Regions from separate parts of the Mycolicibacterium monacense genome, predicted to be linked through region 2. Evidence: riboswitches for the same ligand, from Rfam matches in the RefSeq annotation. Region 2 holds a riboswitch; the other holds the start of a gene.
The links. A riboswitch is a leader RNA that binds a small molecule or an ion and turns the genes downstream of it on or off. The one in region 2 is predicted to bind thiamine pyrophosphate.
Positions count from the first base shown of each region.

Region 1: another riboswitch for thiamine pyrophosphate. It lies ahead of G6N49_RS24175 (ECF transporter S component); the one in region 2 lies ahead of thiD (bifunctional hydroxymethylpyrimidine kinase/phosphomethylpyrimidine kinase).

Region 1 is NZ_AP022617.1:5,052,853-5,067,349, forward strand. It holds gene G6N49_RS24125 (SDR family NAD(P)-dependent oxidoreductase) at 1-481, shown strand, start outside; gene speB (agmatinase) at 478-1,458, shown strand; gene G6N49_RS24135 (polysaccharide deacetylase family protein) at 1,455-2,324, shown strand; gene G6N49_RS24140 (biotin transporter BioY) at 2,346-2,954, shown strand; gene G6N49_RS24145 (energy-coupling factor ABC transporter ATP-binding protein) at 2,947-3,645, shown strand; gene G6N49_RS24150 (energy-coupling factor transporter transmembrane component T family protein) at 3,642-4,244, shown strand; gene G6N49_RS24155 (LysR family transcriptional regulator) at 4,344-5,270, opposite strand; gene G6N49_RS24160 (CaiB/BaiF CoA-transferase family protein) at 5,343-7,703, opposite strand; gene G6N49_RS24165 (acyl-CoA dehydrogenase family protein) at 7,707-8,900, opposite strand; gene G6N49_RS24170 (acyl-CoA dehydrogenase family protein) at 8,904-9,998, opposite strand; TPP riboswitch at 10,125-10,234, shown strand; gene G6N49_RS24175 (ECF transporter S component) at 10,226-10,864, shown strand; gene G6N49_RS24180 (ABC transporter ATP-binding protein) at 10,861-12,327, shown strand; gene G6N49_RS24185 (energy-coupling factor transporter transmembrane component T family protein) at 12,324-13,100, shown strand; gene G6N49_RS24190 (nucleoside/nucleotide kinase family protein) at 13,087-13,644, shown strand; gene G6N49_RS24195 (GGDEF domain-containing protein) at 13,637-14,497, opposite strand, start outside.
Region 2 is NZ_AP022617.1:4,262,547-4,277,043, forward strand. It holds gene G6N49_RS20455 (glutamate--cysteine ligase) at 1-539, opposite strand, end outside; gene sodC (superoxide dismutase[Cu-Zn]) at 517-1,242, opposite strand; gene G6N49_RS20465 (LytR C-terminal domain-containing protein) at 1,253-1,711, opposite strand; gene G6N49_RS20470 (nucleoid-associated protein NapA) at 1,740-2,048, opposite strand; gene G6N49_RS20475 (peptide deformylase) at 2,186-2,779, shown strand; gene G6N49_RS20480 (N-acetylglutamate synthase, CG3035 family) at 2,788-3,678, shown strand; gene G6N49_RS20485 (exodeoxyribonuclease III) at 3,682-4,485, shown strand; gene G6N49_RS20490 (helix-turn-helix transcriptional regulator) at 4,495-7,254, opposite strand; gene G6N49_RS20495 (MFS transporter) at 7,299-8,999, opposite strand; TPP riboswitch at 9,139-9,247, shown strand; gene thiD (bifunctional hydroxymethylpyrimidine kinase/phosphomethylpyrimidine kinase) at 9,238-10,086, shown strand; gene G6N49_RS20505 (alpha/beta hydrolase family protein) at 10,073-10,696, shown strand; gene G6N49_RS20510 (septum formation family protein) at 10,707-11,324, shown strand; gene G6N49_RS20515 (flavin-containing monooxygenase) at 11,380-12,870, shown strand; gene G6N49_RS20520 (DoxX-related protein) at 12,884-13,150, shown strand; gene G6N49_RS20525 (TetR/AcrR family transcriptional regulator) at 13,117-14,379, opposite strand.

The sequences.
Region 1 (14,497 bases), 790 kb from region 2:
GCTGCTCGAACACGACGACGCCGACTGGTGGAAGGTGGTGGACACCAACCTCGGTGGCACGTTCTTCCTCGTGCAGGCGGTGTTGCCGCACATGCGCGCCGCAGGCGCGGGGCGCATCGTCGTGATCTCCAGCGAATGGGGGCTGACGGGCTGGCCGGACGCCACCGCGTACTGCGCCGCGAAATCCGGGCTGATCTCGTTGGTCAAGACGTTGGGCCGCGAACTGGCCCCGGAGCACATCATCGTCAACGCCGTCGCACCGGGGGTGACCGACACCCCGCAGTTGCAGGTCGACGCCGACGCCGCCGGGGTGGACCTCGCGACCATTCATCGGCGATATGCGGCGGAGATCCCGTTGGGTCGCATCGGATCACCCGGCGAGGTGTCGGCAGCGGTCGAGCTGCTCTCCGATTTCACCATGGACGCGGTTGTCGGACAGGTGATCTCCTGCAACGGCGGCTCGACGAGGGGGAGGGCATGACAACAGAGGGAGGACACGTGCAGTACGTGCAGTCGGAGACGGGGGTGCTGGGTCAGGTCGACGCACAGGCGGTACCGCGGTACGCCGGAATCGCCACGTTCGCGCGGTTACCGCAGCGCCACGAGGTCGGCGACTACGACATCGCCGTCGTCGGCGTGCCCTTCGACAGCGGTGTGACCTACCGGCCCGGTGCTCGATTCGGCCCGTCCGCGATCCGGCAGGCGTCCCGGCTGCTCAAGCCGTACCACCCCGCGCTCGACGTGTCGCCGTTCGCCGCGGCGCAGGTCGTCGACGCGGGCGATATCGCGGCCAACCCGTTCGACATCGCCACCGCCGTCGACGAGATCCGCGCCGGGGTGCTCGGGCTTCTCACCCGCCCCGAACAGCGTGTCGTGTTGCTGGGCGGGGACCACACCATCGCGCTGCCGGCCCTGCAGGCCGTCAACGAGGTGCACGGTCCGGTGGCGCTGGTGCACTTCGACGCCCACCTCGACACCTGGGACACCTACTTCGGCGCCCCCTGTACCCACGGCACCCCGTTCCGCCGGGCGTCCGAACAGGGGCTGTTGGTGAAGGATCGCTCCGCGCACGTCGGCATCCGCGGTTCGCTCTACGACCGCGCCGACCTGCTCGAGGACGCCGAACTCGGATTCACCGTGGTGCACTGCCGCGACATCGACCGCATCGGCGTCGACGGCGTGATCGAACGGGTCCTCGACCGGGTCGGCGACCATCCGGTCTACGTGTCCATCGACATCGACGTGCTGGACCCGGCGTTCGCCCCGGGCACGGGAACCCCGGAGATCGGCGGCATGACCAGCCGGGAACTGGTCGCGGTGCTGCGGGCCATGCGCGGGTGCAACATCGTCGCCGCCGACATCGTGGAGGTGGCGCCGGCCTACGACCAGGCCGAGGTCACCGCCGTCGCCGGGGCCAACCTCGCCTACGAGCTGATCACGCTGATGGCCGACCGATGAGCGAATTGCGCTGGCCCGACGGCAAATCCGCGGCGGCCGCGTTCACGTTCGACGTGGACGCCGAATCGGCCTTGCTGTGGGGGCCCGCCGGAAATTTGGAGGCCGTCGGCGCGCGGATGAGCGTGATGAGCCATCAGGCCTACGGCCCGCTGGTCGGGGTCCCGCGCATCCTCGACCTGCTGGAGCGTCATCAGATCGCCTCCACGTTCTTCGTGCCGGGTCACACCGCCGACCGCTACCCGGAGGCGATCCGCAGCATCGTGGCCGCCGGACACGAGATCGCCCACCACGGATACCTGCACGAACAGCCCACCGCGCTGACCCTCGAGGAGGAGATCGACGTCATCGACCGCGGGCTCGCGGCGCTCGCCGACGTCGCCGGGGTGCGGCCCGTCGGCTACCGCGCGCCGATGTGGGACCTGTCGTGGCGCACGCCCGCGCTGCTCGCCGAACGCGGGTTCCTCTACGACTCGAGCCTGATGGACGCCGACCATCCGTACGAGCTGGCGGTGGCCGGGCACGATCCGCTGGTGGAGATTCCGATCCAGTGGGCGCTCGACGACTGGGAGCAGTACTGCTTCCTGCCCGACATCTCGGGCAGCGGTCTGATCGAGAGCCCCCGCAAGGCGCGGGAACTGTGGCAGCTGGAGTTCGACGGACTGCGCCGGGCCGGCGGCTGCTGGGTGCTGACCAACCACCCGTTCCTGACCGGCCGGACGTCGCGCGCGGCCGAACTCGACGACCTGATGCGCTACGTCCTCGACCACGACGACGTGTGGACCACCAACCTGGGGACGATCGCCGAACACGTCCGTGCGCTGGGGCTCGCGCCGCGCAGCATCACACCGCCTGACGTGCCGCGCTGAGGCACGGCCATAATCTCCCGCATGGACGGGAAGGTGGACGCGCCACGGCGCCGGGCCGTGACCGCGGGTGACCTCACCCAGGCCGCGGTGTTCGCGGCGCTGATCGCCGCCCTCGGACTGCCGGGCACGATCACCGTCGGGCCCAGCGGGGTGCCGATCACCGTGCAGACCCTCGGGGTGATGCTCGCCGGGTCGATCCTCGGCCCGCGCAAGGGGGCGCTGGCCGTCGCGCTGTTCGCGATCCTGGCCATCGCCGGACTCCCCATCCTGGCCGGCGCCCGCACCGGGCTGGTGTCGCTGTCGTCCCCGACCGCCGGGTTCTTCGTCGGGTGGCTGCCTGCCGCGGTGGTCATCGGCGCGCTGACCGCGATGATGATGCCGAGGTACCGGATCTCGTGGGGCATCGCGATCAACGTCGTCGGCGGGATGGCGGTGATCTACGCGTTCGGCACCGTCGGCCTGATGATCCGCACCGATCTGTCGTGGTGGGCGGCGTTGTCCACGAACGGAATCTACGTGCCCGGCGACGTCGCCAAGGCGGTGGTGACGGCCTTCGTCGCGGCGCAGGTGCACCGCGCCCGACCCGGCCTGATCACCCCGTGGAGACGGCGCCGCACCTCCGATGGGTGAGGGCATCGAGGTCGACGGCATCGTGTTCGACGGGGTCACCCACGCGTACGGTGACCGCCCCGTACTGCGCGACGTCTCGCTCACCTTGTCCGAACGCCGGATCGGCGTCGTCGGGGCGAACGGCAGCGGCAAGTCGACGCTGGCGCGGATGATCAACGGCCTGCTACTCCCGGATCGGGGCGCGGTGCGGGTGCACGGCCTCGACACCCGGCGGGCGACCCGCAAGGTCCGGCGCCGGGTCGGCTTCGTCTTCACCGACCCCGACCGCCAGATCCTCATGCCGACCGTCGCCGAGGACATCGAGCTGTCGCTGTCGCGGCACGGGCTGAGCCGCGGCGAACGCGCGGCCCGCACCCGGCGGGTGCTCGACCGGTTCGGGCTCGCCGGACATGCGGACCACCCCGCCCACCTGCTTTCCGGCGGTCAGAAGCAACTGCTGGCGCTGGCGGCGGTACTGGTCACCGAGCCCGACATCGTGGTGGCCGACGAACCGACGACGCTGCTCGACCTGCGCAACACCGCGATGTTGCGCGGCGCGTTCGCCACCCTGGACACCCAGCTGATCGTCGTGACCCACGACCTCACCGTCGTCGACGACTTCGACCGCGTGATCGTCCTCGACGAGGGTGAGGTGGTGGCCGACGACGTGCCGGCGGTCGCGCTGTCGGCCTACCGGCGGTTGATGTCGTGACGGTACTGGGCGTCTACCGGCCGGGGAAGTCGCTGCTGCACCGGCTGCCCGCCGGCGTCAAACTGGTCGGCCTCGGCGCGCTGATCGCGCTGATGTCGGTCGTCGTCGACACGCCCGCGCACCTGGGCGTGGCGGCGCTCGGGGTGCTGGCCGTCCTGGCATCCGCGCGGATGGGCCCGAGAATCGTTGTGACGCAGCTTCGTCCGGTGCTGTGGGTGGTCGCGGTCATCTTCGCGTTCCAGCTGCTGTTCACCGACTGGCAGCGCGCCCTGGTGGTCTGCGGGATCCTGGCGCTGTCCGTGGCGCTGGCCGCGGCGGTCACCACGAGCACCCGCACCACCGACATGCTGGCCGCGATGACCCGGGCGATGCGTCCGCTGGGCAGGGTCGGATTCCCGGTCGAGCAGGTCGCGCTCGGTCTGGCGCTCACGATCCGGGCGATCCCGCTGATGGTCGAGACCGTGCGCCAGGTGGAAGAGGCGCGCCGCGCTCGGGGTCTGCGGTTCTCGCCGCGCATCGTCGTCGCCCCGGTGGTGGTCGCCGCGCTGCGCACCGCCGACGGATTCGCCGACGCGCTCGCCGCCCGCGGCCTCGACTGAGCAGCCGACTGGCACAACCGGTCTTGCGCCGACTTCTACACCAGGGTCGTGGGACCGCACAGGCGACGACCGTGGTGTAGAACTCGCGAGCGTATAGCCCTAGTGCGACCGCGCCCGTTCCACCGCATCCGCCAACCGCTCCACCACCTGCTCGATCTCCGGCATGGCTCGAGCGCGGTCACGCGACCACGCCAGCGCGATCTCGGCCGGCGGCCATGTGCTCTCGTCGATCGGGATCAGTCTGAATTCCGGTGGGGAGAAGATCCGGCCGATCGCCGAGGCGGGGACGTAGGTGAGGATCGCCACCAGATGCCGGTGCGACACCTGGGCCGCCATCTCGAGTTCGCCGCCCCGCTGATTGGTGGTGCGCACGATCCGGTGCACACCGCGCGCGCTGAGTTGCCGGGTCAGCGCGGCCAACACCACGGGGTTCGGCCGCGCGAAGTCGATCACCACCTCTCGGTCCCGCAACTGCTCGACCGTCACCGTGTCGAAGGCGGCCAGCGGATCGTCGAAGCGGACCGCGATCGCGCCCGGGTAGGCGGCGATGACCCGGTGCGCGAGACGGTTGTCCTTCGCGGGCAGGTGGATGACGCCGATCTCGAGATGCCCGGACACGAGTTTGGCGATCACCTCGGCGGCCGACCCGGGGACACTGAACACCGACGGATTGGGCAGGTCCGCCGCGGCCGCCTCCACCTGGGCGAGCAGATCGGAGGGCGCATACGCGGTCGCCCCGATCCGCAGCGCCGCCGCACCCTGCACCGCCTGGGCCGCCGTCGCCTTGAACTCGTCGACCCGCCGCAGGATGTCGCGGGCCGGGCCGACCAGCTGCTCGCCCAGCGGGGTCAGCCGGACCTCGTGGTAGTTGCGCTCGAACAACGGGCCGCCGAGCTCGCGTTCGAGCAGTTTGATCTGCTTGCTCAGCGGTGGCGGGGTGATCCGGAGCCGGTCGGCCGCGCGTTTGAAGTGGAGTTCGTCGGCGACAGCGACGAAGTACTTCAGTCGCGTGAAGTCGAGTTCCAAGACACCTCGTCCGACGATCGGTTTGTCTGAATCGTACGGACCCGCGGCAGCCGTCCCGCGGACCCGCCGACCTCAGAGCCGATGCGTCTGCAGCACGCCGCGCTCGACGAGATCCGCCACGGCCGCCTCGTCCAGTCCGAGCAGCGTGGTGGCGATCTCGACGGTGTGCTCACCGAGCAGCGGCGCCTGCCCCAGCGGCGGGTCCGCGATCCGCTCGGAGTGCAGTTGGGCGTTCTCCAGCACGTACGGTTCCCGGCCGTGGGGATGCAGCTCCTCGCGGAAGGCGCGGCGCTGCGCGTAGAACTCCCAGCCGGGCAGCTCGGCGGCGTGCATGACGGCGCCCGCGGGCACACCGGCCGCCTGCAGCAGATCCATGGCGTGGCCGGGGGAGTGGCGGACCGTCCAGTCGGTCACGGCCTCGTCGATGCGCGTGCGGTTGCGGTCCCGCCCGGTCCGGTCGCCCAGCTGCGGATCGCCGGCCAGGTCCTGGCGGCCGAGCACCCGGCACAGCGCCTGCCAGTCGGCGTCGTCGCGGACGGTGACCGCCACCCACGCGTCGTCGCCGTCGGCGCGGAACAGCCCCCACGGGGCGTCGTGGTCCTGCGCGTCGGAGCGTTGGTGTCCGGCGCGGATCAGCGCCTCGCCGGCGATCTCGGCGGCGAGGTGACTGAGCATGACCTCGGACTGCGCGATGCTGGCCGACCCGCCGAGGCCGGTGCGTTCGCGGCGCAACAGCAGGCTGAGCGCGGCCAGCACGCCGATGCGGGCCGATACGTGGTCGGGATAGACGGTCACGGTGTCGCAGAACTCGTCCGGATCCGACGGGTAGACCCACTGCTTGGTGAAGCCGGCTGCGGCGCGGACCAGCGGGCCGTAGCCGAGCCGCTGCGCCCACGGGCCGGTCGGGCCGAACGCCGAACTGTCCACCACGACGATGCCGGGGTTCACCGACTTCAGCGTGTCGTAGTCCATCGCCAGGGCGGCCGCGACCCCCGGTTTGAAGTTGGTCAGCACGACGTCGGCCTCACGCACCAGTCGGTGCGCCAGTTCGCGGCCCTCGGCGGAGCGCAGGTCGATGCCGATCGCCCGCTTGTTCCGGTGTCCGCCGGCGAAGCTCGCGTTCATGGGCCTGCGGCCCGGGCGCATCCCGTCGGGGAACGCCGCGTTCTCGATCTTGATGACGTCGGCGCCGAGATCGCCGAACAGTCGCCCGGTGTCGGCGCCGACGACGATCACGCCGAGGTCGAGTACGCGCAGACCTTCCAGCGGAAGACCCTGGTCGGTTCTCGGGCGCTGCTCGAGGACCGGCGCACCCTGCAGGGTGGGCGCACCGGGGTCGGGGGCGGTGCCGGCGCTTGCGCGGCACCCGTCGATCTCGACGACGCCGCGGGGGACGGGGGCGACGAGCCCGGGGGCGAGTTCGGTGTCACCGAAGAACCCGCGGGCGACGACCTGTTCGGTGGCCAACGCCTCGGTCAGGCTGAGCACCGCGGCGGTCGGCACGCCGTGCCGTTGCCCCTCATGTTCCAACTCGTTGCGCGTCTTGTCGGCGCAGAAGGCCTCGATGGCCGCCCAGAGCGGGATCGAGGTCAGCCGGTCCAGCAGTCCCTCGAACTTCGGATCGGCGAACTCCTCCGGCCGGCCCATCCACTCGAACATGCCGTGCCACTGCCGTTTCGCCAGCAGGCAGATGCGGATGTAACCGTCCTGGCAGGGGACGATCGGATAGCGCAGCCGCTCGGCGTCCCAATTGCGTTGCTGCTGAGCCGTCGGCACCCCCGCCGACGCGGTGCCCATGGTCCCGAACGGCGGGTCGAGCGCCTGCATCGCACCCTCGAGGATCGCGAAGTCGATGCGGTCGCCGATCCCGGTACGGAGGCGGTCGAGCAGCACGGCGAGCACTGCGACACCGGCCTGCGCCGCCGCGACGTGGTAGGGCAACTGCTCACCCGGCGGCACCAGCGGCGCCCGCCCCGGGATGCCCGACCGGGACAGCTCGCTCGTGAGGGCGTGCAGCACCGGCGTGGTGGCCTGCCACGTGCTGAAGTCGGAGTCGCGTCCGAAGTCGCTGAGCGACAACACGATCAGCCCGGGGTGGGCGGTGCGGAGCTCGTGGACCGCGAGCAGGCGTTCGGCCGACGAACCGGGCCGGGTGTCCTCGATCAGGACGTCGGCGGCGCCGAGCAGATCGGTCCACTGCTGCCGTCCCGCCGGGGTGGAGGTGTCGATGTCGACAGCCGCCACACCCCGCCGGTTGATCGCCGTCGCCAGGGACACCGGGCCGACCGGGGCGTGGGCGGTCACGCCGGCCAACCCGACCGCGGTCACGTGGGCGCCGAGATCGGCCAGCAGACGCCCGATCGCGGTCATCGGACCCGCCGACAGGTCGAGGATCCGGATGCCCGCCAGCGGCGGGTCGTACGCGTCGCTCATCGATCAGTTCCGGCGCGCGTCGCGGAACGCGATGTCGCGGTCGACTTCGGGTTCCTTGGGCAGCCCGAGGACCCGCTCGCCGATGATGTTGCGCTGGATCTGATCCGTGCCGCCGCCGATGGAGGTGAAGTAGGCGTTGAGCGTCAGGAAGTTGATGTCGTCGGCCTCCGGGTGGTCCGGTCCGGCCAGCAGCGCCTCGGCCCCGATGATGTCGGTCTTCACCCGCGCCTCGGTGTGCAGGATGTCCGACATGGCCAGCTTGCCCAGCGACATGATCGAGCTCGACGTGCCGATCGACGTCGACGCCTTCGCGCGAGCGTTGTTGAGCCGGTTCAGTTCTCGCAATGCGAGCACCGTGGCCAGCGAATCGCGGATGACCGGGTCGTCGAGGCGGCCGTGTTCGCGGGCGAGTTCGACGAGGCTGTCGGCGCGCGAACTGTTGCGCGAGCCGCGGCCGCTGTCGCCCATGATGGACCGTTCGTAGGCCAGCGCGGTCTGCAGCACCCGCCAGCCGTTGCCGGTACCGCCGACGAGGAAGTCGTCGCCCACCTTGGCATCGCTGATGAACACCTCGTTGAAGTGGGATTCGCCGGTGATCTGCACCAGCGGCCTGACCTCGATGCCGGGTTGTTTCATCGGCAGAATGAAGAAGCTCAGACCCTTGTGCTTCGGCACATCCCAGTCGGTGCGGGCGAGCAGCAGCCCGTAGTCGGCCGTCGCCGCCCCCGAGGTCCACACCTTCTGGCCGTTGACCACCCACTGGTCACCGTCGCGCACCGCGGTGGCGTGCACCCCGGCGAGGTCCGAGCCGGCACCGGGTTCGCTGTAGAGCAGGCAGGTGCTGGCACGCTCGGTGAGGAAGTCGCGCAACAACTCTCGTTTGAGGGTGTCGCTGCCGAACTTCAGCACGGTGTTCGCCGGGATGCTGTACTTGTCCCTGCGCGCGCCGGGGGCCCGGACCGCCTTGAACTCCTTCTCGATCGCGGACGCCAGATGGTTCGGGTACTCGCGGCCGAACCACTCGGTCGGATAGGTCGGCACCGCGTAACCGGCGTCGAGCACCTTCTCCAGCCAGGCGACCCGCTCCGGGGAGGCGACCCACGGATCGGTCGACTTCGGCAGGCCCTTCCAGTTCTGCTCGAGCCAGGCACGCACCTCGGCGCGCAGCTCGTCGGCGCTCGGAGTCGTCTCGGTCATGGGTCAGGCGCCTTTCGACTGGAGGTAACGCTCGCGATGCAGGCGTGGGCCGCCGAACAACTGCAGCCCGGTGCGGGCCCGGCGGAGGTACAGATGCGCCGGATGCTCCCAGGTGAAGCCGATACCGCCGTGCATCTGGATGGCCGCCGCGGCGGTGTCGCGGTAGGCCTCCGCACAGGCGAAGCCGGCCAGGGCGATCGCGCCGCCGGCGGTGTCCGGGTCGGTGTCCCGCTGGGCCGCGGCGTTCTGCGCGGCCGATGTCGAGGATTCGACCTTGAGCAGCAGATCGGCGGCCATGTGCTTGAGCGCCTGGAAACTGCCGATCGGACGGCCGAACTGGATGCGGGTCTTGAGGTACTCGACGGTGATCTCGAAGATGCGGCGGGTCCCACCGCACTGTTCGCCGGCCAGTGCGATCGTCGCCAGGTCCAGCGCCTGCTGGACGGCATCCCATCCGGCCGCGCCGAGTCGTCGCGCCGGGGTGCCGGTGAAGGTGAACGTCGACAGCCGCACCGACGGGTCGAAGACCGTCGCCGCGACGCGCTCGAAACCGGAAGCGCCGGGGTCGACCTCGTAGACGCCCGCACCGTCGGTGCCGTTGGCCACCACCAGCAGGACGTCGGCCACCTGCCCGTCGGTCACGTAGTGCGCGCTCCCGGTCAACGTGCCGTCGGTACCCGCGCGCACATCGACGCCCTCGGCGGTCCAGGTGCCGGCCCGCCCGGTGACCGCGACCGTCCCGATCGCGGTGCCGTCGGCCAGGCCGGGCAGCAGCCGCTGCTTGTCGTCCTCGGAGCCGGCGGCCTGGATCAGGGCGGCGGTGAGCACCGCGCTGGAGATGAACGGCGACGGGAGCAGCGCGGCCCCGGTTTCCTCGGCCACCGCCTCGAGCTCGACCGCGCCCAGACCCACGCCGCCGTACTCGCTGCCGATCACGATGCCGGTGACACCCTGTTCGGCCAGCCGGCGCCACAGGTCGCGGTCGAACCCGTCGTCACCGGTCAGCACCTGCCGGACATCCTGCTCGGTGCACCGGCTGCGCAGCAGATCCCGGACCGCCTCCTGCAGCGCTTCCCGTTCGGCGACGTCGATCGTCATGGGCGAACCGCCTTCCCTGTCGTCGCTGCCAGCTTCCGCGCCGGGCCGTGGCGTGTAAATCACGACTTCCGACACCTTCGGGTTTCCGATGGCGACATGTGTGGGTGGCTGCGCTACCTTGGAACCGATAACCCACGCGGGAGTGCACACCGAGTGCGCTGAGAGGACGGCTGGGGCCGTCGACCGTATGAACCTGACCGGGTAATGCCGGCGTAGGGAGTGAACTGATGACCGACGTGTCCCGACCCTTTCCTGAACCTCCCGTCAAGACGGCGCGGACATACCGATGGCGCGTCGTCGACATCGTGGTGGCCAGCGTGCTCGCCGTCGCGGCGGGCCTGGTGTTCGTCATGTGGAACATCGCGTCCAACCCGATCGGCGCGCCCCTGAGCGCGCTGGCGCCGGGGCTGCAGGCGCTGCTGGGCGGTGGCTGGCTGTTCGCCGGGGTGCTCACCGCGATGGTGATCCGGAAACCGGGCGCCGCGGTCTACGGCGAACTCGTGGCCGCGACGGTGTCCGCCCTGGTCGGCAACCAGTGGGGCGTCATGACCCTGGAATTCGGCCTCGTTCAGGGGCTGGCCGCCGAGATCGTGTTCGCCTGCTTCCTGTACCGGGCGTGGAACCTGCCCGTCGCGGTGCTGGCCGGGGCCGCTGCCGGACTGGCCATGGCGATCAACGAACTTCTGCTCCTGTATCCGGGTTCGACCTCCGCCTTCGCGGCCATCTACGTCGTCTCCGGGGTCGTCTCGGGGGCGGTCGTCGCCGGCGCATTGTCCTGGTACGTCGTCCGGGGGCTGGCGAAAACCGGTGCGCTGTCCCGTTTCCCGTCGGGCCGGACAGGGTCGCCGAGCGACGTCCGGCGATGACCACCGGCGGTGTCGCGGTCGCCGCCCAGAGTTGGCACTGGCGGCACGCCGGCCGCTCGTCGTGGGCCGTACGCGACCTCGACCTCACCGTCGAACCGGGCGAACGGGTGCTGCTGCTCGGTGCGAGTGGTTCGGGCAAGTCGACGCTGTTGCAGGGGCTGGCGGGTGTGCTCGGCGGCAGCGAGGACGGTGACGAAGCCGGTCGTCTGCTCGTCGACGGGGTGGCGCCCGCGCAGCGACGCGGCCGCATCGGGATGGTCCTGCAGAACCCCGACTCGCAGGTCATCCTGTCCCGGGTCGGCGACGACGTCGCGTTCGGGATGGAGAACCTCAACGTCGCACCCGAGGTGATCTGGCCGCGGGCCCGCCGGGCGCTGGCCGCTCTCGGGCTGAATCTGCTGCTGCGCCATGACACCTCGCGGCTCTCCGGTGGTCAACAGCAGCGGCTGGCGCTGGCCGGCGTGCTCGCCATGGATCCCGGCCTGATCCTGTTGGACGAGCCGACCGCCAACCTCGATCCGGCCGGTGTCGTCGAGGTGCGCGACGCGGTCGCGGCGGTGGCCGAACGCACCGGCGCAACGCTGATCGTCGTCGAACACCGCACGGCGGTGTGGCTTCCGGTGGTCGACCGGGTCGTCGTCCTCGGAACCCGGGGCGAGGTGGTGGCCGACGGACCACCGGCCGAGACGGTGCTGCGGCAGAGCGCGCACCTGGCTCGGGCGGGTGTGTGGGTGCCCGGCGCAGACCTGCCCGCCGTCGAACGCGGCGGTGTACCGGGTGAACCGCTGGCCGACGCCGTCGAGCTGTCGGTCGGGTACCGAGGCGGCCCGCGAACCGATGAGTTGACCTTCGAAATCCCCAGGGCGGCAATCAGTGTCGTCACCGGTCCGAACGGAGTGGGGAAGACCGCCCTGGCGCTGACCCTGGGTGGGCTGCTCCCACCCCGCGCCGGCCGCGTCGAGGCGCGCGACGGGTTCGCGCCGACCGCCGACCGCCGCGAACCCATCCGGTGGCGATCGCGGGAACTGCTCACCCGGATCGGCAGTGTGTTCCAGAACCCGGAGCACCAGTTCCTCACCGGCGCTGTACGCGACGAGCTGGCGCTCGGCCCCCGCGCGCTCGGCTCTGACGCCGCCGCGGTCGCCCGGCAGTGCGATGCGCTGCTGGAACGGCTGCACCTCACCGACCTCGCCGACGCGAACCCCTACACGCTGTCCGGTGGGGAACAGCGCCGGTTGTCGGTGGCGACGGTGCTGGCCACCCGCCCGGCGTTGGTCGTCCTCGACGAGCCGACCTTCGGCCAGGACCGCAACACCTGGGAGGAACTGGTCCGGCTGCTCGCCGAGATCGCCGACGACGGCACCGCGGTGGTGGCGGTCACCCATGACCTCGACTTCGCGGCGGTGCTCGGCGACCGCCGGATCGACATCGGTACCCCGACGGTCACGGGGCGCGTGCGATGACCAGCGTCGACGCCGCGCCCGCGCACACCGCGATCAACCCCGTGGCGAAACTGGCGGCCGCCTTCGTGATCGCCTTCGGACTGGTGGCCAGCGTCGACTGGGTGTCGGCCCTGACGGCGCTCACGCTCGAACTGCTGCTGATACTCGCGCTGCGAATCCCGTTGCGCGCGGTGCTGATCCGCGGTGCGCTGCTGGTGCTGGCCGCCGGACTCACCGGGATCACGATCCTGCTCTACGGTGAGCGCAGCGGCACCGTGCACTGGCAGTTCCTGATGATCACGGTCAGTGACGGGTCGATCACCCTCGCGGTGGCCACGTTCGTGCGGGTGCTCGCGATCGCGTTGCCGTCCGTGGTCCTGTTCATCGACACCGACCCGACCGAACTCGCCGACGGCCTCGGACAGGTGTTGCGGCTGCCGGCCCGGTTCGTCCTCGGCGCGCTGGCCGGTCTCCGCACGGTCGGCCTGCTCCGCCAGGACTGGCGCTACCTCGGCTATGCGCGCCGTGCCCGCGGGGTCGCCGACCGCAACCGCGTCCGCCGCGCGGCCGGACAGTCCTTCGCGCTGCTGGTCTTCGCCATCCGCCGCGGTTCGATGCTCGCCACCGCGATGGAGGCGCGCGGATTCGGGGCGTACCCGACGCGGACCTGGGCGCGCCCGTCGCGGTTCGGCGCCGGCGAGGCCGCCCTGGTGCTGGCCGGGTTCGGCATCGCGGCCGCCTCGATCGCCGTATCCGTCGCCACCGGCCACTGGAACTTCATTGGAAGTCGCTGACCTCGCACGCCGACTCTGCGACGGTGACGCGCGCACCGTCCTGATCGACGGACGGTCGGGATCCGGGAAGTCGACGCTGGCCGCGGCGCTCACCCGCAGCTGGGAGTCCAGCGTGGTCGTCGCGCTCGACGACGTCTACGCGGGCTGGGACGGGCTGGCGTGGGCGGTCGACCACCTGCGGGAGTCGCTGTTGGAACCGCGCGCTGACGGCCGGCCCGGCCGCTGGCGCGGGTGGGACTGGGCGCGCGGGACGCCCGCGGGGTGGCACACCGTCGACCCCGGCCAACGGCTGATCGTCGAAGGGGTCGGGGCGCTGACCGCGGCGAACCGCGCACTCGCCGATCTGGGCATCTGGGTCGAGGCCGGCGAGGCCGACCGGAAGCGCCGCGCGCTGACGCGAGACGGCGACACCTACGAGCCGCACTGGGACCGCTGGGCCGCCCAGGAGGAAGCCTTCATCGCCCGGTACGACCCGCGGTCGGTCGCCGACTGGATCGCGACGTACTCGGCCGAGGGTCTGCGATGGGCGGCGAATCTCACCTAGGGGTTCGGGCGTCCCCGGCGTGCTGGATCTGGTTGCCGCCGCGCCGCTTGGCGGCGTACATGGCGGCGTCGGCCTCGGTGACCAATCGGCGGAACGTCTCGTCGGCCTGCTCCGGTTTGACGTCGCGCAGCGCGACCGTGGCGATGCCGACGCTGGCCGTGAGCCGGAACGGTGTCGACGTCACCGCCGCGCACAGCCCCTGGGCCCATTCCGTCGGCGCGGCCGACGCCACGATGTCGGCGATCAGGAACTCCTCGCCACCCATACGGCACACCAGCGCGGTCTCGGTGACCGCGGCCGTCAACGCCCCGGCGACGTCGACCAGGGCGGCGTCCCCGCTGGCGTGGCCGTGCCGATCGTTGATCGCCTTGAACCGGTCGAGGTCGATCAACGCCACCGCCAGGTGGGCCCGGTCGGCGCGAGCCACCAGCCGTCCGACCACGGCGTGGGTGAACGCCCGCCGGTTGAGGAGTCCGGTGAGCGGATCGCGGTCGGATTGCAGCAGGTCGGTACCGAGCGAGCGCACCACGACCTGGATGGCGAACGGCACACCGATGTTCAGTTCGAGCACCAGGAAGTAACCGGTGAGCGCCAGCACGGGTTCACCCTCGGCGGCCACCCGGATCGCCTGCCAGGCGCCCACCCCCACCGCCAGCACGAAGTTCATCAGCATGTACCTGGCCGTGTGGAAGAACGCGATGTACCCGCCGGACACCGCGAGCGCGGTGCAGAACGTCAGGCCGATCAGGGGCTCCGCCTGCCAGAGGCAGCCGCCGGCGATGGTTGCGCTGCCGATTGCGGCGAACAGCACCGACTCCGTTCTGGTGGGCCAGCGCTTGAGCCACAGCACGGC
Region 2 (14,497 bases):
CCGGTGTCCGAACCGTCCCAGTACGGCGAGGACGCGGACAACGCCAACAGGTGCGGGTACTGGTTGAGCAGCGACGAGATGATGGGCATGACCTTGTGCGCCGACGAGATCCCGACGTGCACGTGCACACCCCAGATCAGCATCTGCCTGCCCCACCACTGCGTGCGCTTGATCAGCTCGGCATAACGCGGCGCGTCGGTCAGCTGCTGGGTCGACCAGTTGGCGAACGGGTGCGTCCCGGCACAGAACAGTTCCATGCCGCGGTCCCGCACGATCCGGCGCACGACCTGCAGGGTGTCGTGCAAATCCGCCATCGCCTCACCGGTGTTCTCGCAGATCCCGGTGACGACCTCGACGGTGTTGCGCAGCAATTCCTTGTGCACGTGCGGGGTCTCGCCGATCTCGGCGATGACGGTGGCCGCCTCGTTGCTCAGATCGCGGGTGTGGGCGTCGACGAGCGCGAACTCCCACTCGACGCCGACGGTGGGCCGGGGTGACCCGGCGAAGTCGATACGACTACTGGCCGGAACGGATAACACCGCACGCCACCCGCCCACCGGCGTCACCGGTGGCCATGGTCGCCTGGTCCGGGCCCGGGGTGCCGTTGACCTGGTTGTACTTCTCCGGCGGGATGTTCGCGAAGTTGTCGGCCTTCTCGTGGATGATGATCGCGGTGCCCTCACCGCCGGTCAGATCCTCGGCGGTGAACGCATCGGTGGTGGTCACCACCATCGCCGACCCGTCCTCGCGGACCTGCAGCGAGGTGAGGTCACCGCTGGCCGGGTGCCCGGTCTTGCCCTCGGTCTGGAAGTGCCCGCCCGCGGAGTTGAAGTTGCCCGGCGCACCGCCGCTGGGAGCGACCGAATTCGGCTCGCACTTGCCGACCTGGTGGACGTGCATCCCGTGGAACCCCGGTTCCAGCTGGCCCGAAGCGACGGTCTGGACGGTGACGGTGGCATAGCCGCCGCTGAAGTCGAACTCCGCATTCGCCACGGTGGTGCCGTCCGGGCTCTTGAGCTCGGCGGTCAGCTTCTGACCACCCTCGCCCTGGCCTTCCGATCCGCTCCCGCCTTCTTCGCCCTGTCCGGGCGCCGCCGAGGGAGACGGCGAACCGGTCCACACCGACGGCGTGGTGCCCGGCTCGCTGGACACCGGCTCGTTGGGACTGCAGGCGCTCAGCGCGAGCGCGGGAACGGCGAACATGGCGGCGACGGCGGCGGATGTGAGACCGGGCTTGAGCATGGTCAAGAGCCTAACCGGTGACCGCCACGACGACGCCCGGTGGTTGTTCGGCCAGCGGGGGCACCCGCGGTTCGACCGGCGCCTCGAGCAGTCGGCCCACTTCGTCGGCGGCTTCCCGCTCCCCCGGAGCCTCACCGAAGTACACCGTCGTCGCGGTGACACCCTCGAGAGTCAGGTTGCCGGTTTCGGTGACGTTCCAACCCTCGTCACGCAGTCGGGTCGCCACCCCCTCCGCGGCGCCCGCCACATCGGAGATGTTGAACACCCGCACCTCGGGACGGGCGTCGGCCTCGGGAGCGGGTTTCGGTGACGGGGTCGACGAAGTCGTCGTGGCCACAGTCGTCTCGTCGGCCGACGAGTCATCGGATCTCAGCGCCTGGAATCCCACCAAGAGGAAGACGATGCCGAGGAAGAGCAGCACCATCACGATGGCGCGCAGAGGCAGTCCGGAGGATTCTCGCTGGTTCATCACGCCCCACTGTATCTAGCGGGCCGAATCAGGTGACCTCGAAGCCCAACCGTCGCGCGGCCCGCGCCTTCTGCCGGCTGGCCCGCAACCGACGCAGCCGTTTGACCAGCATCGGATCCGCCGCCAACGCCTCCGGCCGGTCGACCAGGGCGTTGAGCACCTGGTAGTAGCGGGTGGCCGACATCGAGAACAGTTCTTTGATGGCGTCCTCTTTGCTACCCGCGTACTTCCACCACTGGCGTTCGAACGCCAAGATGTCGAATTCGCGCCTGGTCAGTCCTGCAGGCAGATCAGAGTCGTCACCGGATTGCTCAGTCTGCGCCATGGCGCCGTCCATATTGCTCCTCGGACCCTCCGACACTCGAAATAACATCCATGTGGTTCGGCGCTCATTCAATCACGGCGGCCAGAGTTGAGGCGTCACCGATACGGGCGAGTCGGCTCACATAAGCGGCTCGCCCTAAGCTCCTCCACGTGGCAGTCGTTCCGATCCGCATCGTGGGAGATCCAGTCCTGCGCACCGAAACCACCCCGATCCCCGTCGGCGATGACGGTTCCCTCCCCGCCGAGGTGGCCGATCTCATCCGCGATCTGTACGAGACGATGGACGCCGCCAACGGTGTCGGCTTGGCCGCCAACCAGATCGGCGTCTCCCAGCGGGTGTTCGTCTACGACTGCCCCGATTCGCGCGGCCGGGCGGGCCGGCGCCGCGGGGTCGTGATCAATCCGGTGCTGGAGACGTCCGACATCCCCGAGACCATGCCCGATCCCGATGACGACGAAGAGGGCTGCCTGTCGGTGCCCGGCGAGCAGTTCCCCACCGGGCGGGCCGACTGGGCGCGGGTGACGGGCCTGGACGCCCACGGCAGCCCCATCACCGTCGAGGGCACCGGACTGTTCGCGCGGATGCTGCAGCACGAGACGGGCCACCTCGACGGATTCCTCTACCTCGACCGCCTGATCGGTCGGCACGCGCGCGCGGCCAAACGCGCAGTCAAACACAACGGCTGGGGGGTGCCCGGGCTGAGTTGGACGCCGGGCGAGGATCCCGATCCGTTCGGCCACTGAGCCGTCCCGTGCCCGAGCTACCCCGCGCCGGCACCCGGGTGAGCCTGCGTTACCGGCTGCCCGCCGGTTCGGTCCCGCCACTCAACGATGTCGTCGGACACCTGCTCGAACGCGATCCGGTGGTCCGCGTCCGGACGAAAACCGGTGAGAGCGTGACGATCTCACCCGCCGATGTGGTCACGGTGCGGGTGCTCACCGACGTCCCGGTCAAGTCGTCGCAGATCCGCGCCGTCGAGCACGCGGCCGCGTTGGCCTGGCCGGGTCTGCACCGTGAATGGGTCGACGGGTGGCTGCTGCGCGCCTCCGACGGGTACACCCACCGCGGCAATTCCGCGGTGCCGCTTGACATCAACGCCAATGCGGCGACGGTGCCTGCGATCAGGGACTGGTACGCCCGGCGCGGCCTCACCCCGTGGCTGGCGGTACCCGACCGGCTGGTGCGCCTGCCGCTGCGCGACGTCCACCTCGAGAGCATCGTGATGGTGCGCGCCCTGCCCGCCGAGGCGGCCGCGGAGGTGACCGTGACCCCGCAGCCCGACCCCGCCTGGCTGGCCGTCTACGAGCGCGAGGTGCCGATCGAGGTGCTGACCGCGGTGGTCGACGGACAGGTGGCGTTCGGCCGCATCGACGACGCCGCGGTGGGCCGCGCCGCCGTCACGCCCGCGCACGACGGCACGCGATGGGTGGGGCTGTCGGCCGTGCGCGTCGCCGAGGACCGGCGCCGTCGCGGCCACGCCCGCGCGCTGTGCGCGGCGCTGCTGCAGTGGGGTGCGCGCGGCGGTGCGACCCACGCCTACGTGCAGGTGCTCGCCGACAACCACGGCGCCATCGCCCTCTACGAGTCGATGGGGTTCACGGCACAGCACCGGGAGCGCTACGTCGACGCTTCTAAGCTGTAGCCCATGCGCCTGGCCACCTGGAACGTCAACTCGATCCGCGCCCGGGTGGACCGGGTCACCGACTGGCTGGAGCGGGCCGACGTCGACGTGCTGGCCATGCAGGAGACCAAGTGCAACGACGAGCAGTTCCCCACCATGCCGTTCGCCGCGCTCGGCTACGACGTCGTGCACTGCGGGTTCAACCAGTGGAACGGCGTCGCGATCGCATCGCGGGTCGGCCTCGACGACGTGGCGGTCGGCTTCGACGGCCAACCCACCTGGTGTGACAAACCCGACATAGAGGCCGCCGCCGAGGCCCGCGCGTTGGGTGCGACGTGCGCCGGGGTGCGGGTGTGGAGCCTCTACGTACCCAACGGCCGGTTCGTCGGCTCACCGCACTACGCCTACAAGCTCGAATGGCTTGCCGCCCTGCGCAAGACCGCGCACGGCTGGCTCACCGAGAACCCCGCCCTGCCGATCGCGATGGTCGGCGACTGGAACATCGCCCCGACCGACGACGACGTCTGGAGCGTCGAGGCGTATCAGGACAGTACCCACGTCACACCGCCCGAGCGTCAGGCCTTCACCGAGATCGTCGACGCCGGATACGCCGACGTGGTGCGACCTTTCACCCCCGGACCGGGTGTCTACACGTACTGGGACTACACCCGGCTGGCGTTCCAGAAGCGGCGCGGTATGCGCATCGACTTCATCCTGGGCTCACCGGCGTTCGCCGATCGGGTCACCCACGCCGAGATCGTCCGCGAGGAACGCAAGGGCAAGGGCGCCAGCGATCACGCACCGGTGTTGGTGGACCTGCGAGACTGAATCTCCCTGTCAGGATTCGGCGTTGAGCACCCTGGCGAGCTCGCCGCGGGAACGGATGCCCAGCCTGCGGTAGACGCGCGACAGGTTGGCCTCCACCGTCTTCTCACTCACGTACAGCGTCGCGGCGATCTCACGGTTCGTCATCCCCTGCACGGCGAGATCGGCGAAGCGGCGCTCGGATTCGGCGAGGCCGGCCGCGGTCTGCCTACCGGTCAGCGCGTCGAGTTCGGCGCGGGCCTGCCGCGCCCACAGCTCCGCCCCGATGCGCTCGAACGCCGCGAGAGCGGTCGAGACGGTGGCGGTGGCGGCGTCGTACTGGCGCCGCCGGTGTTGCAACCGGCCGACCACGAGTTGGGTGCGGGCGAGTTCGAACGGCATCGACAGCCGGCCGTGCTCGGTCAACGCGCGCTCACCGGCCCTGACGGCGGCGGTCAGGTCACCGCGTGCGGCGAGCAGCAGCGCCCGGCAGCGCGCACCGAGGGCGAGCATCCACGGCCGGTCGAGGCGGGTTCCGTTGGCCTCCAACGCCTCGACGAGCCGTTCCGCCTCATCGAGGCGGCCGATGCCGATGAGCGCCTCCGCCGCGTCCGGCAGGAACGGCGCCGTGACGAGTTCGGTGGGCGCCGGGATCCCGGTCGCCGCCGACGACCAGCCCTCGACCGCCGGACTCAACACGTCCACCGCGGCCCGGTGGTCGCCCAGCGACAACTCGAGGAAACCCAGGCTCGTGGTCAGCCACACCCCGAGACGGGTGGACTCACACCGCTCCCCGACCGTCCGCGCCTGGGCGGCGAACCGGCGCGTCTGGTCCTCGCGGCCGAAGTGGGCACTCACCATCACCCGCACGATCAACGCGACGAACAGCGGCAGGTCACCGTGGGACTGCAACGCCCGCTCGACGCTGTCCTCGGCGACCCGTTCCGCAGCCGCGAGGTCGGCCCGCCAGACGTTGACCTGCCCGAGGTGGAAGTCGACGAACGCCCGCTCGCTTTCGTCGCCCCGTTCGATGCAGCGCTGTGCGATCGCGTTGAACTGGTCGGCGGCCTCGTCGAGCCGGTCGGTCCACAACATCAGCAGGGCGTGCAGGGTCCTCGGCTGCGCGGCCAGCGGTAGGCCCTCGGGCTCGTCGAAATCGAACACGCCGTCGAGTTCAGCCTCGTCGAAACCCTCGCCGAGCAGGAACCGCAGCAGCGCGCGAATCGGCTTGGCCTGGGTGATCAGATCCGGCCGATGCAGTGTCATCGCCTGTGTCACGGCTTCTTCCGCGCGCTGCACCGCCCGGTCCGCGCGCCCCGCGTTGAACTCGATGAACGCCAACATGACGAGCATGTGCACCCGGCGGTCCGGGTTGACGCCCGGCTCGGCGATGGCCTGTTCGAGCATCGGCACCGCCTCGGACGAACTGTTGGCGTAGAGCCGTACCAGACCGAGCAGCTGCAGCGCCCGGGCCCGCAGCTCACCCGGCGGGATCTCGGAAAGGGCGTGTTCCAACAACACTCGTGCCCGCGCGGCATCACCCGCCTCGAAGTGGCAGGCCGCGGCACGCAGCGTGCGTTCAGGGGTGTCACCCCCGCGGGCACGGGCCATGTCGAGCAGTTCGGCGGCGGTCGCGGGTGCGCCGCGCAGGTGGACCGATTCGGCCGCCTCGTCGAGCGCCTTGACCGTCTGCTCGTCGGCGCCGTCACTCGAGAGGGCGCGGTGCCGGGCCCGGGACTCAGGGCTCTCGACGATGTCGGCCAACCGGCGGTGCATCCACCGCCGTTCGTCCGCGGACGCCTCGGCGTACACCCCACGGGCCAACAGGGGATGACTGAAAGTCACCTTGTAGCCGGTGATCTCGACGACGCCGTGCCGTTCGGCCTCCTCGAGAGCCGCGACGGTCCACTCGACGTTGTCGCCGACGGCGCGCGCCACCAGATCCACGGTGGGCGACGCGATACAGGCGGTGGCGAGGAGGACCTCCCGGGTGTGGTCGGGCAAACCGGAGATGCGTGTCCGCACCAGATCGGCGAGGGTGGCCGGCAGCGGCCCGACACCGGTGGCGTCCCGGTCCAGTGCCCGCGCCAATTCGAGGGCGTAGAGCGGGTTTCCGGCCGAAACCTCGTACACCCAGTCCATTCTCGGGCGGGTCAGCGACCGGCCCAGCTGGTGGCTGATCATGGCGTGCAGGCCCCCGACCGTCATCGGATGCACCCGGGCCCGGTGCAGACGCTCCGGACGCGACGGTTCGAGCAGCGTCTCGGTGTGGTCGCCTGCGCCGGAGCGCACGGTCACGAGGAAACCGATGGCGCCCGCGGACCGGCGGGCCACCGACGCGAGAACGGCGGCGGTCGGCGGGTCGAGCCACTGCAGATCGTCGATCGCGACGAGGACGGGACTGTCGTGGGCCAGCCGTTCGAGCACCGACCGGACGGCGGCGGCCACCGCGCGTTGATCGGTGCCGGGTCCCGTGTCGTCGGCGCGAGAGAGGACCCGGTCGATCGCGACTCGTTGCGGGGCGGGCAGGTGGTCGAGCACCTCGGTGTCCACATCGGCGAGCAGTTCGGCCAGCGATGAGTACGCGGCCACCGACTCGCTGGACACCGGGTGCGCCGCGAGCACCCGGAAGCCGCGGGTCCGGGCGCGTTCGATGCCTGCGCGCCACACGGTGCTCTTACCGATCCCGACATCGCCTTCGAGCACCAGCACGCAGGTACCCGTCGGCACTGCGGAGAGCAGGTCGTCGACAGCGCTCAACTCCGCGTCGCGGCTGATGAGCTGCAGGGGCACCTACGTATCTTCGCAGCAGATCGTGGGGGCCGCCCACCGGATGATCACGTTTGCTCGGCGTAACGCCCAGCGTTGAACAGCGACGCCACCGCGCCGATCAGCATCATCACCGCGGCGGCGACGAACACCACCACCAGTCCGGTGTGGAAGGGCTCGATGATCAGGTGCGGGAAGAAGGTCTGACCGGTGAGCACCTCGGCGTTGACGCCGGGCTGTTGCAGCGCGTGCGACGGCTCCAGGAGTTCGCCGATCGGGTTGTAGCCGAGGAACGCCGCGAACAGGCTGCCGACGGGCGGCGTGCCTGCGACCTCGTCGGCGACCGCCGCCGAGACGCCCTGCGCCTGCAGGCCTGCGCTCATGGCTCCGGGCAGCGTGTTGGCCAGCCCGACGATCATGAGCGAGAAGAAGATCCCGATCGACAGCGATCCGCCGGCATTGAAGAACGTGGCCCGCACCCCGGAGGCGGCGCCGCGCGCGCTCGCCGGCACGCTCGACATGATCCCGGCCGAATTCGGGGAGGTGAACACCCCGCCACCGACACCATTGAGGAAGATCAGCGTCGCGAAGAGCCAGTAGTCGAAGTCGACGGGGATCAGCACCAGCGCGACGAAGGTGGCACACATCAGCAGCATGCCGCCGACGGTGAACGGGCGGGCGCCGTAGCGGTCGGACAGCCACCCCGACAGAGGTCCGGCCACGAGGAATCCGAAGGTCAACGGCAGCATGTAGATCGCCGCCCACAGTGGGGTGGCCTCGAAGTCGTAGCCCCGCAGCGGCAGCCAGATGCCCTGCAGCCAGATGATCAGCATGAACTGCAGTCCACCGCGGCCGACCGAGGACATCAGCCCGGCGAGGTTGCCCATGCCGAACGCGGTGATGCGGAACAGCCGGATGTCGACCAGGGGTTGATCGACCCGCAGTTCGATGACGCAGAACGCCACCAGCGCCAGCACCCCGAAGGCGATCGCGCCGAGCACCCACGGGTTGCCCCACCCGGTGGGGGAACCGCCGTAGGGCTGGATGCTGTAGGTGATCCCGGTGAGCAGCACCGTGAGCCCGAGGCCGAGCGTCACCGCACCCGCCCAGTCGAGCCGGCCGGGGCTGCGCTCCCCCACCTCGCGCAGCGAACGCATCGCCCAGACCGTGCCGAGGACGCCGATCGGGACGCCCACCCAGAAGATCGCCTGCCAGTGCCATTCGGACAGCGCGCCGCCGATCACCAGCCCGAGGAATGAACCGGCGACGGCGGCAACCATGTTGACGCCCAACGCCATTCCGCGCTGATGCGCGGGGAAGGCATCGGTGAGGATGGCCGCCGAGGAGGCGATCAGCATCGCACCGCCGACGCCCTGGACCACCCGCCACCCGATCAGCCACCACGCGCCGGCGTCGAGGTCGAACGGTTGGAACGACAGCGCGAGCGCACACAGCGTGAAGATGACGAAGCCCAGGTTGTAGATGCGGACCCGGCCGAACATGTCGCCCAGCCGTCCGAACAGCACCACGAGCACCGCGGTGACCACCATGTATCCCATCAGCAGCCACAGCAGGTAGGTCACGTTGGCAGGCTGCAGGGGGTTGAGGCCGATGCCGCGGAAGATCGCCGGCAGCGAGATCAGCACGATCGACGAGTTGACGGTCGCGAGCAGCATCCCCAGCGTGGTGTTGGAGAGCACCACCCACTTGTAGAGGGGGTGGTCGCGATCGGTGGCGATCCGGCGCCGGCCGGTGAGCTCGGTTGTCATCTGCAGTCTCGTTCGTTTCGTATCCGACGGTGCGCAGCGACGAGCGGACGCCGCAGAACACATATATTATCTATACAAATAATCGGTCGGCAATTCGCGTTCGCCCCATCCGGCGTCTGCGCTAGGTTGAGCAACGCACCACCGACCACGCGGGAGCGCGCACCAGCGCGCTGAGAGGACGACTGGGGTCGTCGACCGTACGAACCTGACCGGGTAATGCCGGCGTAGGGAGTTTTCGATGACCGATACGCGATACCTGCCACTCGCCCCACCCGGCCAGACCCCGGCGCGGGTGATGACCATCGCGGGCACCGACTCCGGCGGTGGCGCGGGGATCCAGGCCGACTCCCGCACCTTCGCCATGCTCGGCGTCCACGGCTGTGTCGCGGTGGTCGCCGTCACCGTACAGAACTCCGTGGGCGTCAAGGGTTTCCACGAGATCCCCATCGACGTCATCACCGGGCAGATCGAGGCGGTGGTCTCCGACATCGGCATCCAGGCGGCCAAGACCGGGATGCTGGCCTCTTCGGAGATCATCACCGCCGTCGCCGAGACGTGGCGTCGCCTGCGGCCCGCACCGCTGGTCGTCGACCCGGTGTGCGCCTCCATGCACGGCGATCCGCTGCTGCATCCGTCGGCGCTCGACGCACTGCGCTCCGAACTGTTCCCCCTCGCCACCCTGGTCACCCCCAACCTCGACGAGGTGCGGCTGATCACCGGGATCGACGTCACCGACGCCGCCTCCCAGCGCGACGCGGCGCGGGCGCTGCATGCGCTCGGCCCACAGTGGGCACTGGTCAAAGGCGGCCACCTGCGCTCGTCGGCGTACAGCCCCGATCTGCTGTTCGACGGCTCCGAGTTCCACGAGTTCGGCGCCGACCGCATCGACACCGGCCACGACCACGGCGCGGGCGACACCCTGGCGGCCGCCACGGCCTCCGCACTCGCGCACGGCTACTCCGTCCCCGACGCGGTCGCGTTCGCCAAACAGTGGGTGACCGAATGTCTGCGCGCCGCATACCCGTTGGGCCACGGCCACGGTCCGGTCTCCGCGCTGTTCAGGCTGAGCGCCGATGAACCTCGATGACATCGCCGGCGTCGCCCACGAACCGGCGGGCACACCGCGCGGGGTGGTGCTGCTGACCCATGGCGCCGGGGGTAACCGGGACGCGCCGCTGCTGGTCAGGTTCTGCGACGAGTGGGCCGGGCGGGGTTGGCTGGCCGTGCGCTACAACCTGCCCTACCGCAGGCGCAGACCCAAGGGCCCGCCCTCGGGGTCGGCCACCGCCGACCGGGCGGGGGTGGCCGACGCGGTCGCCGCCGCCCGCGAACTCACCGACGGGCCGGTGATCGCCGGCGGACACTCCTACGGTGGCCGGATGACGTCGATGGCGGTCGCCGACGACGGGGTGGCCCTCGACGTGATGACGCTGTCCTCGTACCCGTTGCATCCGCCCGGCAAGCCCGACCGGGCCCGCACCGAACACCTGCCCCGCATCGGTGTGCCGACGGTGTTCGTGCACGGCACCGCGGATCCGTTCGGGAGCATCGACGAGCTCACCGCGGCGGCGGCGCTCGTCGCCGGGCCGACCGAACTCGTCGAGATCACCGGCGCGCGTCACGATCTGGGGTCCAAGGCGCTCGACGTGCCGAAACTGGCGGTCGACGCGGCGCTGCGACTGCTGGCCACCGGTTAGGGTCGAACACATGAGCATGCCGCCGGGCCCGCCACCCCCACCCCCCGGCCAGCCCCCGTACGGCCAGCAGCCCTACGGTCAGCCGGCCTACGGCCAGCCCGCCTACGGACAGCCGTACTTCCCACCGCCCCCGCCGCAGCCCTACGCCGAGATGCGGCCGGCCGGACCGCCGCCCCCGCCCAAGAAGAGCAAGCTCTGGCTGATCCTGGGCCTGGTGGCGCTGACCGTCGTCGTGATCGCCATCGCCGTGGTGCTCTTCGTGGTCCTGGTGGTGCGCGAGGGCACGGTGACAGCAACACAGGTGAAGTTGGGCGACTGCCTCTCCGAGATCCCGGACGGCAGTGAGGTCAGGACGCTCAAGACCGTCGACTGCGCCGAACCGCACGCCGGCGAGGTGTTCGCGGTGCTCCAGATGCCCGACGGTGACTTCCCCGGACAGGACGCGATGGTCGAGTACGCCAACCGGTGCGCACCCGAACTGGCGAGCTATTCACCGTCCGCGGTCACCGACGACACCGTGCGACTGTTCGTCCTCTTCCCCACCGACGAGACCTGGTCCGACGGCGACCGGGCGGTGACCTGCGTCGCAACCCTGAACCCGCCGCGCGCGGGTTCACTGAAGGGCTGACGCCGCCCAGGTCGGCGGCACGGGACCACTCCGATACCTGGGGTACCGTCTACTCATGACTTCGGAGCAGTACGACGCGGTCATCGTGGGCGCCGGATTCGCCGGAATCGGTGCCGCGATTCAGCTCAAGCGAATGGGCTACGCGAACTTCGTCATCCTCGACCGCGAGGACGACCTCGGCGGCACCTGGTACGTCAACCACTACCCGGGCCTGGCCGTCGACGTCCCCACCACCACCTACAGCTATTTCTTCGAGCCCAACCCGAAGTGGTCGCGGCTGTTCTCCACCGGTGCGGAGATCAAGCAGTACGCCGACGAGGTGGCCGACAAGTACGACGTCCGTCGCCACATCCGCTTCAACACGGCCGTCGAGGGCGCCCGCTGGGACGAAGAGGCGAAGCTCTGGCGCGTGGCGCTCGACGGCGGGGAGACGCTGAGCACCCGCTATCTCATCACCGCGACGGGGTTCCTCTCGCAACCGCGGACCCCCGACATTCCCGGCATCACCTCGTTCGAGGGCAAGGTCATCCACACCACCGACTGGGACGACAGCTTCGACCCGTCGGGCCGGCGGATCGCGATCATCGGCACCGGCGCCACCGCCGTTCAGCTGATCCCCGAACTGGCCAGGAACGCCGCCGACCTCACCGTCTACCAGCGCACCCCGATCTGGGTGGCGCCCAAGGTCGACATCCGGTTCTCCGAGCGCACCAAACGGCTGTTCGCGCGGGTTCCGCTGCTCCAGCGCACCGTGCGGCTGATCACCGACACGATCTACGAGGCGATGATCAACATCGGTGTCGTGCACTACAAGGTGCCGCTGTTCCGGCGCCTCAACATGTCGGCGATGGATCTGTGCAAGATCAACCAGTTCGTGGCGATCCGCGACAAAGAGCTGCGGCGCAAGCTCACCCCCGACTACGACATCGGCTGCAAGCGACCGACGTTCTCCAACAGCTACTTCCGCACGTTCACCAAACCGCACGTCCACCTGCAGGCCGACGGGATCGACCATGTCGAAGCCGACGGCATCGTCAACGCCGACGGCACCAAGACCGTCATCGACACGCTGGTGCTGGCCACCGGATTCGACCTGTGGGAGGCCAACTTCCCGGCGATCGAGATCATCGGCCGCGGTGGCCGCAACCTCGGGAAGTGGTGGCGCGAAACGCGTTTCCAGGCGTACCAGGGTGTGTCGATGCCGTATTTCCCGAACTACCTCAGCCTGGCCAGCCCGTACGCATTCCTGGGTCTGAACTTCTTCAACACCATGGAGTACCAGATGCGGCTGATGGACCGGCTTTTCAGCGAGGTGCACCGGCGCGGCGCCACGACGTTCGAGGTGACCGAGGAGGCCAACACCCGTTACCTCGATCGGATGACGGAAGCGCTCGGCAGTTCCCTGTGGACGCTCGGCAACTGCGCCTCGTCGCGGTCCTACTATTTCAACCCGAGCGGCGAACCGTCGCTGCTGCGCCCGATGTCGACGCGCGACGCCATCAAAGAGGCGTCCGAGTTCCCGCTCAGTGATTACCAGATTGCCTGAAAGAGGACCCTCTGTGCCGCAACAAGACAACCGTGCCGCCAAGCTGACCGGGCTGGCCATCGCCGGGACCGGACTGGCGCACTTCGTTCGCCCGCAGGTGTTCGAGCCGATCACCGTGGCGGCATTCCCGCAGAACACCCGTCGCCACATCTACACCAACGGCAGCCTCGAGACGGCGATCGGTCTCGCGCTGGCGGGCCGCAGGACCCGCAAATTCGGTCTGGCCGGACTGCTGGGATACGCGGTCTACTTGGCGGGCAACACCGTTCGCAAGCGGTAGCGGCCGAGCAGGGTCAGGTCCATCAACCCCGCAACGAGCGCGCGCGTGTAGGGCGAGTTGCGGTAGTGGACCAGCCTGCCCAGGTCGGTCGTGACCGCCAACGCCGCGTAGACAGCGAAACGGGCTTGTCCCGCAGTCCATTCCGGTCGCAACGTCACCACCAGGTCGGCCCAGGTCTCGACCGTCGAGCGCTGCAGGTTGCGCAGGATCTGCTGATCGGCCGGTGACATGTTCAGGCGTTCGGTGTAGTACACGTAGTCCAGTTCGGGCTCGCTGAACGACCTGGCCACGTGTCCGTCGATCAGCTTGGCCAGCGCCTCTTCGCGGTCGGCGGTGGTGTCGAGGATGGCCGACATCTCCGCCGACCAACGATCGGCCGACCGGCGGAACGCCCCGGCCAGGATGTCGCTCTTGCCGGAGAAGTACCGGTAGATGCCCGAGGCCGGCATGCCCGTGGCCGCCGCGATGTCCTCCATCGAGGTGTCGCGATAGCCCTTCAGGTTGAACAGCCGCATCGATTCCATCAGCAGCGCTTCGTATTTCGACCGGTGCGCGGCGGCGGTGGGTGCCGGGGGTTCGGGATCGTCGGGCAGGTCGGGAAACTCGGCGGGCACGAGCGCGACGACGAGTTCGGCGAGCAGTGGGCGGATCTGACCGGCGGGCAGCTTGGCCCGGTGGTCCACGATGCTGCCGAGCACACTGATCATCGCCGTCGACAACGTCCACCGCTGCCGGGAGTCGAGTTCCGGGCGCAGCATGCGCAGCGGTTGCTGGAAGCGGCGGTGCACGGTGCGGATCTGCGAGTCCAGGGTGGCCTGATCGTCACCGCGCAGGAAACGCGCCTCCCAGCGGTACAGCCCGCCGGATTCGCGATTGGCCAGCGCCGCGTCACACACCGCGGTCGCCAGGTGGACCAGGGTCCGCTCGGGGTCTTCGGTGATGTGGGCGCCGAACCCGTCGTCGCTTATCTCCCCGTCGACGAAGGCGGTGGCGTCGACCAGCTGCTGCCCGAGCGCCAGGACCGCGTCGCGGAACAACTCGTACTTGCCGGTGTAGTGCCGGTACAGCGCGGCCGCCGAGATGCCGACGCGTGAGGCGATGGCGTCCATGCTCACCCCGTGATAGCCCAGTGAGCTGAACGCTTCGGCCGACGCCCGGGCGATCTGGGCTTTGCGGTCTTTGGGACGGCGCCGAACACCGTCACCGCGGCCGGGCGGGGTGGGCGCCATGCCGAACACACTAATGCCGCACACCGCACAACTCGGTGCGACGGCAGAGATTGTCATTCGGTGTCGACGTGGGCTGAGAATGAGCGTTAACATCGTCGGAGCGTCTCGGAGGGGGAAG